Regions from separate parts of the Isoptericola maris genome, predicted to be linked through region 1. Evidence: riboswitches for the same ligand, from Rfam matches in the RefSeq annotation. Region 1 holds a riboswitch; the other holds the start of a gene.
The links. A riboswitch is a leader RNA that binds a small molecule or an ion and turns the genes downstream of it on or off. The one in region 1 is predicted to bind S-adenosylmethionine.

Region 1 (4,405 bases):
GGTGCCGCCGCGCCCTCTCCCACGCCGGTCCCCGCCACCTGCTCCATCCCCGAGCCCTTCTACGCCGCGAGCTCCTGGCCGCTCAGCTGGTGGATCGACGTCATGACCTGGTCGGTCAGCTCGCGGCGGGCCTGGGCGGGCCGCAGCGTGGCGGTGATCTGGCGGTTCGGGTCGATCGGCACGCCGAAGTCGACGCGGATGCCGCGGACGGGCCGGGGCAGGCGCCGTCCGACCGGCTGGACCTTGTCGGTGCCGTGCATCGCGACCGGCACCACGGGCGCCCCGCCCGCGAACGCGAGCCAGGCCACACCGGTGCGCCCCCGCTGCAGCCGCCCGTCGCGCGAGCGGGTGCCCTCCGGGTAGATGCCGAACGCTCCCCCGCGCTCGAGCACGTCCAGCGCGTCCTGGAGCGAGCGCTGGCCGGCGCGCGGGTCGTCCCGGTCGACGGGGATGTGGCCCATCGTGGTGAAGAACCAGCGCGAGAGGCGACCCTTGAGCCCGCGGCCCGTCCAGTACTCCGCCTTGGCGATGAACGTGACGTGCCGCGGAACCACGAGCGGCAGGATGATCGAGTCGATCACCGACAGGTGGTTGCTCGCGATGATGACCGGCCCGCGGCGGGGGACGTTGTGCAGCCCGGTGACCTGGGGACGCAGGAACACGTACACCAGGAGCGAGCACACGAGCTTGAGGATGCGGTACGTCACCGGCTCATCATCCCTCAGCCGAGGGTGACGAGGTAGTCCTCGGCCTCGTCGTCCCAGGCGAGCCGGACGGCGTCGGCGGCCGCGGCAGCCTTGCAGAACTGGAGGAACCCGCCGTAGCCGAGGGCCTTCTCCGAGAAGTCGGGGCGACGCTTGCGCACGTGGTTCTTCAGGCCGGAGAGGGCCGCGGTGCCGCCCGCGTCCTGCACGACGGCGCGCAGCAGGTCGAACGCCTTGGCGCTGTCCGGCTGCTCCGGGAGCTCGACCACCGGGTCGCCCGACGACGGTCCGTCGCTCAGGACGATGACGTCCCGGTCGGCGAGGTAGCGCAGGAACTCCCCAAAGGTGCGGAAGCCGTAGTCGGACTCGCTGAACGTCGGCTCCTTGCGCACCAGCGTGCGCTTCAGCTGCGACGCCGTCACCGAGCCGGAGGCCGAGCCCTGCAGGCCGGCGAGGGTCTGGGCGACCTTGACCTCCATGGTGGGCGGCTCGCCGGTGGGGGCGTCGTCGTCCTCGTCGGTGGCCGGTTCGGGCGCTCGGTCGGGCACGTCGACCGGTTCGGGCAGCGTGATCTCGGGCTTCTTGCGCCGGGTCCTGCCGCCTGACGCCGCGGTGGCCGGGGCCTCCTCGGCGGGCGGCAGCTCCTCGGCGACGGCCGCGGCCTTGGCCCGGCCGCCGGTGGCGCGCGAGCTGCCCGAGCGGCCGGAGCCGGAGCGCCGCGCGGGGCTCTTCTTCTGGGGTGCCTCGGACTCGTCGGGGACCTCGACGCCCTCGAGCCGGTCGTAGAAGAGGAACTCGTCGCAGGCGGAGGGCAGCAGGCGGGAGGTGGACTTCTCGACCCCGACGCCGATGACGCGCTTGTCGAGCTCGCGCAGCTTGTGCACGAGCGGGGAGAAGTCCGAGTCGCCTGTACACATGACGAACGTCGAGATGTACTCACGCTCGAAGGCCATCTCGATGGCGTCGACGACCATCTTGATGTCGGCGGCGTTCTTCCGCGACGCGCCCATGCGCTGCGGCATCTCGATGAGCTCGACCTGATGACGGGTCAGCATCCGGCGGTCCTCGTCGAAGTACGACCAGTCCGCGTACGCGCGCCGCGTCACCACCCGGCCCCGCACGGCGAGGGCGTCGGCGATCGGCTGGAAGTCGAACTGCATCCCGCCCAGGTGCTCCCGGGCGCCGAGCGCGAGGTTCTCGTAGTCGAGGAAGACGGCAAGGCGCTCTTCGGTGTCCATGCCCGCCAGCCTACGGCGCCACCAGCCGAACCGGTGCATCTCATCATACGGTCGCGGTTGTCCGCAGGGTGAACCATGCGTACAGTCGAGCCCGAAGCCATCCAGAGCGGCCGAGAGTCCTGGCTCGACGACGCCGCAGCAACCCGTTCTCCGACGGAAGCCTCCCGAGGACGAAGGTGCTCAACGCCAGGCCTGATGGAGTGACGCATGGTCGCAGAGGCACCCCCGCACGTCCCGGCACACCGGCACCGCCCGACGGTGAGCTTCGAGCTCATGCCGCCCCGCCGGCCCGACGCCGCCCCCCGGTTCTGGGAGACGGCGCGCCGACTGGTCGCGGCGAACCCCGACTTCGTGTCGGTGACCTACGGCGCCGGCGGCGGCGACCGCGCCACCGCCCGGCACGTCGTGGCGACCCTGCTGGGCGGCACCCCCGTGCTGCCCATCGCCCACCTGACCTGCGTCGGAGCCTCCCGCGAGGACGTCTCCACCGTCATCGACGAGTTCCTCGAGGCCGGTGTCCGCTCGTTCCTCGCGCTGCGCGGCGACCCGCCGAAGGACCAGCCCGACTGGCGCCCGCCGGCCGACGGCGTGCACTCCTCGATCGAGCTGGTCGCACTGCTGCGCGAGGTCGAGGCCCGGCGCTGCGCCGTCGACCCGGCCGCCGCCGTCCGCGGCGCCGCTCGGCCGCTGACCGTCGCGGTGGCGACCTTTCCGGACGGCAACCGCCAGGCGGGCACCACCCGCACGCAGGAGGTGCAGCGCCTGCTGGAGAAGCAGCAGGCCGGAGCCTCGTTCGCCATCACCCAGCTCTTCTACGCCGCGGACAGCTACACCGACTTCGTCGCCGAGGCCCGTGCGGCCGGCGTGACGATCCCGATCCTCGCCGGGCTGATGCCCACGACCGAGCCGCGCCGGCTCCGTCGTGTCGAGGAGCTCACCGGCGTCCCCGCGCCCCAGCACCTGCTGGACGCGCTGGACGCCCTGCCGGACCCGGAGGCGCAGCACGCCTACGGGACCGCGTACTCCGTCGAGCTCGCCCAGCGCATGCTCGACGCGGGCGCACCCGGCCTGCACGTGTACACGTTCAACAAGTACCGACCCGCTCTGGACCTGCTCGAGGGTGTTCACCTCGGCGGTCGGACGCCGCACGGCGTCCCTGACCTGGCCAGAAGGCCGCTGGTACCGGGCATCCCGACCGTGGCTCCCGCCGTCTGACGCCTTGCCGAACATCGAGGTCCCGCCCGCAATGCGCGGTCATTGCGGTCGCGACCTCGACGCTCGGCGACGTCGCGACACGGAAGCACCGACACCTGGAGTGCTCATGACCACACCGACCGAACCCCACCGCCCCACCACCGCGTTCCCCGGCGGCACGATCCTCGGCTATCCCCGCATCGGCCGCCGCCGCGAGCTCAAGCGCGCCGTCGAGTCCTTCTGGGCCGGGCGCGCCGACGCCGTCGACCTCGAGGTCGCGGCCGGCGCGCTGCGCCGCGACACCCTGCGACGCCTCGTCTCGCTCGGGCTGGACCCCGAGGACGGCTCCGTCCCCGGCTCCTTCTCGTTCTACGACCAGGTGCTCGACGTCGTGGCGCTGCTCGGTGCCGTCCCGACCCGGTTCCGGGACCTGATCGACGGCGACGACGGATCGCTCGACCTGGACGGCTACTTCACCGTGGCCCGGGGCCGCGGCGACGACGCGCCGCTCGAGATGACCAAGTGGTTCGACACGAACTACCACTACCTGGTCCCCGAGATCAGCGAGACGACGCCGATCTCCTTCGCGGACCACCGCATCGTCCGTGAGTTCGCCGAGGCCAAGGAGGCGGGCGTCACCACCCGGCCGGTCCTCGTCGGGCCGGTCACCTTCCTCGCGCTGTCCAAGGCCGCCGACGACGCGGGCGAGGGCTTCCACCCCCTCGACCGGCTCGACGACGTGGTCGCCGCGTACGCCGAGCTGCTCCGGGCGCTGGCCGCCGTCGGCGTGCCGTGGGTGCAGCTCGACGAGCCCGTCCTCGTCTCGGACACGGTCGACGCTACCGCCCAGCGGGTCGATGCCGCGATCACCTCCGCGTACCGCGCGATGGCGACCGACCTCGCCGCCCGGTCCGACGACGACGGTCTCGACGCCGAGGCGGAGCGCCCGGCCATCCTCGTGGCCGCCCCGTTCGGCGGGCTCGCGACCGGCACGTCCGGCGAAGCGGCCGACGGCGGCGCTCGCGACGGCCTGGCGCTGCTCGCCGCGACCGACGTGGACGCCATCGCGATCGACCTGGTCAAGGGCTCCGTCCCCACGGGCCACGGGCCGCACGGGACCGTCCCCGGCCTGGAGACGAAGACCCTCGTGGCGGGCGTCGTCGACGGGCACAACGTGTGGCGCGCCGACCTCGCCGCCCGGTTCGACCGGCTCGCCGCGCTGCGCCCGCTGGGCGCCGGCGCCCTGACCGTCGGCACCTCGACGTCGCT
Region 2 (4,405 bases), on a different contig from region 1:
TGGGACCCGGCGCCCGAGTACGGCGACGCGTTCCGCAGCCTGTGGATGGGCGGCGCCTCGGCGGTGCCGATCGACGACCAGGCCGCGCTGGACCAGCTCGAGCCGCTGACCCGCTGGCTGATCGGGCGTGGCCGCGAGGTGCCCGCCCGCGAGCTGGTCGAGGCGCTGCGGGTGCTCACCGCGTTCGAGCGCCGGCTCATCGCGGGCCTGGGTTCGTTGGATGCGGTGGTGACGCCCGCGCTGGCCATGACGCCGCGGCCCGTCGGGTGGTTCGACCCCGAGGACCCCGACCGGAACTTCGCCCAGCAGTGCCAGTACACGCCGTTCACGTCGTGGCTCAACGTCGCCGGGCTGCCGGCGATCACCGTGCCCACGCACTGGACCGACGACGGCCTGCCGATGGGCATCCAGATCATCGGGCGCCCCGGCGGCGAGCTGACGCTGCTGGCCCTGGCCGCCCAGCTCGAGGACGTGCTGCGCTGGCCGGAGCGGCGCCCGCCGGTCTGGTGAGCCGTACTACCTCGGCGTGGGCCGTCAGGCGTCTTCGGGGAGGCAGCCGAACGCCTCGTCCCGGCCGGGGCCGGCGGTGACGAGCAGCCCTTCCAGCCCTGATCCCTCGGGCACCGGACGCGGGTCGTCGACCACGATCCAGAGGCCGTCGACCACGTCGTAGTGCGCCTGCGGGCCGTCCGTCACCAGGGTGCCCACGGCTGCGACCAGCCGTTCGACCTCTTCGCCGGCGGTGCCGACACCCACGGACGACCGGACCGCCCCGGCGCCGTACCCGAGCCGGGAGAGCAGCGGGTGCGCGCAGAACCGGCCGTCGCGCACCCCGATGCCGTGCTCGGCCGACAGGTAGGCCGCGACCTGTCCGGGCTCGTACCCGTCCACGGTGAACGTCACGACCCCGACGGCGTCGGCCGCGTCGGGCCAGAGCCGCACCACCTCTACGCCGTCGATCGCCTCGAGGCCCGTGACGAGCCGTCCGCGCAGGGTGTCCTCGTGCTCGCGCAGCGTCTGGCCGTCGATCTCGCCGAGCGCCTCGCAGGCGGCGGCGAGCGCCACCGCCCCGAGCACGTTGGGCGACCCGGCCTCGTGCCGCGCCGGGCCGTCGTGCCACTCCGTGCCGTCGACGCGCACGCTGCGCACGGCGCCACCGCCCGCGAGGTACGGCGTGCCGGTGTCGAGCCAGTCGCGACGGCCCACGAGCACGCCCGCGCCGAACGGGGCGTACGTCTTGTGCCCGGAGAACGCGAGATAGTCGACGCCGGTCTCGGCCAGCGAGAAGCGGCGGTGCGGGACGAGCTGCGCCCCGTCGAGCAGCACGCGGGCGCCGACGGCGTGCGCCGACTCGACCAGGTCCGCCACCGGCAGCACCTCGCCCGTGACGTTCGAGGCGCCGGTCAGGGCCAGGAGCGCGTACCCCTGCCCGACGGCGGCAGCCGCCGCGAGCTCCTCGCGCAGCGCCGTGACGGTGGCGGCGGCCGTCTCGCAGCCGGTCAGCACCGTGGCGCGGGCGGACCGCTGCCAGGGCAGGAAGTTCGCGTGGTGCTCCACGTCGAGGACGAGCACCCGGCCCGGCTCGCCGTCGTCGGACGCCGGGAGGCAACCCGCCAGGAGGTTGAGCGCGTCGGTGGTGTTGCGCACGATCAGTGTGGCGTCGTCGTCCCGGGCCCCGACGAACTCGCCGATGGTGCGCCGAGCGGTCTCGTACAGGGAGGTGGCCACCTGCGAGAGATAGCCGGCACCGCGGTGCACGGAGGCGTACAGCGGGAGCGTGCGCGTGATGCGGTCGGCGACGGCCTGCAGCGCGGGGGCGGAGGCCGCGACGTCGAGGTTCGCGTAGGGGACGCGGCGTCCGTCGACGAGCGGGGCGGGCGTGTCGTGGCCGACCACCGGCAGGACGGGGCGCAGGTGGCCCACCTCGGCGTCGGGACAGGCGAGGGTCTCGGTGAGAGCGGTCATGCGGTCCTCCTCAGGTTCCGGGGAGCGACCTCCCCGCGCTTGCCCGACGCCGGACGGCGCGGAGCCAGGTCGTCACCCGGGGCACCCCGCCGCGAGGGGAGGGTTGCCGGCCAGCGAGCCGGGGCTTCGCGCTGGCGCTCATGACCTGCTGCCATGGTCACCAATCGCGAGCGGCGATGTCAACAGATGGGCGCGTTGTCTCAGGATGCGGGCACCTGAGGGTCGCGTGCCGGAGAGGAGGAGACGATCTGGCATGAAGAAGTACATCCTCTTCGACCATGACGGCGTGCTCGTGGACACCGAGCACTGGTACTTCAAGGCCGGCGAACGCGCCTTCGCCGACGTCGACCTGACGTTGGACAAGCCGCAGTACCTGAGCGACATGAGCAACGGCCTGGGCACGTGGGTCCAGGCCAGGTCGGCGGGTGTCGACGAGCAGACGATCGATCGGCTCCGCGAGGCACGCGACGACTACTACCAGGAGTACCTGCGGACGCAGCAGATCGAGATCGACGGCGTCGTCGAGGTGCTGGCCGAGCTGTCACGGCACGCGCGTCTGGCCGTCGTGACGACCGCCAAGCGCGCGGACTTCGACCTCATCCACGAGAAGCGGCAGATCCGCGCCTTCATGGACTTCGTCCTCGTGCGTGAGGACTACGAGCGCGCCAAGCCGGACCCCGAGCCGTACCTCATGGGCTTGGAGCGCTTCGGCGCCACCAGGGCCGAGACCTTGGTCGTGGAGGACTCGGCCCGTGGGCTGCGGTCAGCAGTGGCGGCCGGCATCGACTGCGCCGTCGTCCACCACGAGTTCACTCGGTCCGGCGACTTCTCGGGTGCGACCTTTCGAATCGAAGCGCTGGGCGAGCTGACCGACATCGTCCGGGGCGATGGGCTCCCCTCGGAGAGCTCACGGACCAAGCAGTGACAGCGGAACGACGGCGATCCCGTCCTCGGGGCGCCGGTAGGCGATGGGCCCTGTGGTGACGACGACGGCGTCGAGCAGGTCGTCCCCCAGCTTCTCCTTGAGCCACCGCAGGTGCTTGACATCATGATCTGTCGGGTGCGGCGCGACCTTGACCTCGATGGCCACCACCTTGCCGTCGTCCCGCTCGACGATCAGGTCGACCTCGTGGTCACCCTGCTTGGTCCGCAGGTGCGAGACCTTGGCCTCGTGCGTCTCGGCATGGACGAGGACCGACAGTGCGACCAGGTGCTCGAACATGGCGCCGAGCAGGAGTCCGTCGCGGATGGTCACCTTTCCCGGGTGAGGACGCTCGAGAAGACCACGCGCACCGACACCGAGCAGCCTCATGGCCAAGGCAGGGTCTGCCAGGAAATGCTTGGGCGACTGCGCGAGCGACGCCAGGCGCCGCCGGGGCCCGAGCCACGCCGGCACCTGGTCGATCAGCCAGAGCCGGGCGAGCGTGTCCCGGTAGGCAATGGTCGCCGAACGCGACGGCTTGTCGACCTGCCCCGACGTCGATGCGTTGAGGATGGACTCGTAGGACGCCGTCGAGCTCGTGGCCGCGGCGAAGGCCGTCAGCCAGGCACGGAGCGTCTCCGGCCTGCGCACCACGTGCCCGACCTCACTGAACTCGTGATCCACGATGCGCGCGACATACCCGTTCAACGCCCGCACCCGCATCCGCTCAGGAAGGGTCCGCATTCCGGGGAACCCTGACGCAGCGATCTCCTCGGCGTAGTCGCGCAGCACCAGCTCGGATCGTCCACTGACGGGCGCCGGGTGATCGCCGAGCAGTTCACCGAACGACACCGTGGGTTCGACCAGGCCTCGCTCGTCCATCGACATGGGGCGCATGCGGAGTCGCACGATGCGCCCCGCGCCCGAGTGCGTCCGCTCGGTCGGTGTTGCTGACCCGGTCAGCAGGTAGCTTCCTGGCGGCGCCCCGCGGTCCACCGCGCGGCGCACCCTGTCCCACGTAGCGGGCACCTGCTGCCATTCGTCGACGAGCACGGGCCGCGGCTCCTCGGTGAGCCACGAGGTGTCGATCTCGGCGAGCCGCGCCTCATCCGGGTCGTCGAGCGAGAGCACGGTTCGGGCCAGACGACGTGCCGTCGCTGTCTTCCCGACGCCCTTCGGCCCTTCGAGCGCGACGGCAGGCAGACCCGACATGACGTCGTCCAACAGGCCATCAACTGCTCGCGGGGTGTAGTCCATGGAGTCGACATTACCCCAGGCCATGCGCTCAAGACTACAGATCGACGCACTTAAACACTACAGATTTACGGTCCTGTACACGACAGATCGACGTACCGCGGACCGGCCGGACTGAGACACGGCGTCCGGCCTGCGAGACGCCCGTCCCGCAGGCCGGACGCCGTGTCGTACGATCGCGGTGACCATCCCGAGCGGCCGAGTGACGTGGCACGTCGACGCCGCAGCAACCCGCGGGACCTCGCCGCCGTCGTCGGCCGACGC

Region 2: it holds a riboswitch for S-adenosylmethionine, as region 1 does, so the genes downstream of both, ACH5HR_RS05375 (aminotransferase class V-fold PLP-dependent enzyme) here and ACH5HR_RS06655 (methylenetetrahydrofolate reductase) in region 1, are expected to answer to the same signal.

What each region holds. Positions count from the first base shown of each region.
Region 1 is NZ_JBLUNY010000003.1:1,340-5,744, reverse strand. Features, by position in the region: gene ACH5HR_RS06670 (CPBP family intramembrane glutamic endopeptidase) at 1-47, opposite strand, end outside; gene ACH5HR_RS06665 (lysophospholipid acyltransferase family protein) at 60-707, opposite strand; gene ACH5HR_RS06660 (NYN domain-containing protein) at 722-1,942, opposite strand; SAM riboswitch class I at 2,037-2,144, shown strand; gene ACH5HR_RS06655 (methylenetetrahydrofolate reductase) at 2,150-3,157, shown strand; gene metE (5-methyltetrahydropteroyltriglutamate--homocysteine S-methyltransferase) at 3,264-4,405, shown strand, end outside.
Region 2 is NZ_JBLUNY010000002.1:265,745-270,149, forward strand. Features, by position in the region: gene ACH5HR_RS05370 (amidase) at 1-510, shown strand, start outside; gene ACH5HR_RS05375 (aminotransferase class V-fold PLP-dependent enzyme) at 535-1,965, opposite strand; SAM riboswitch class IV at 1,996-2,111, opposite strand; gene ACH5HR_RS05380 (HAD family hydrolase) at 2,219-2,890, shown strand; gene ACH5HR_RS05385 (ATP-binding protein) at 2,873-4,168, opposite strand.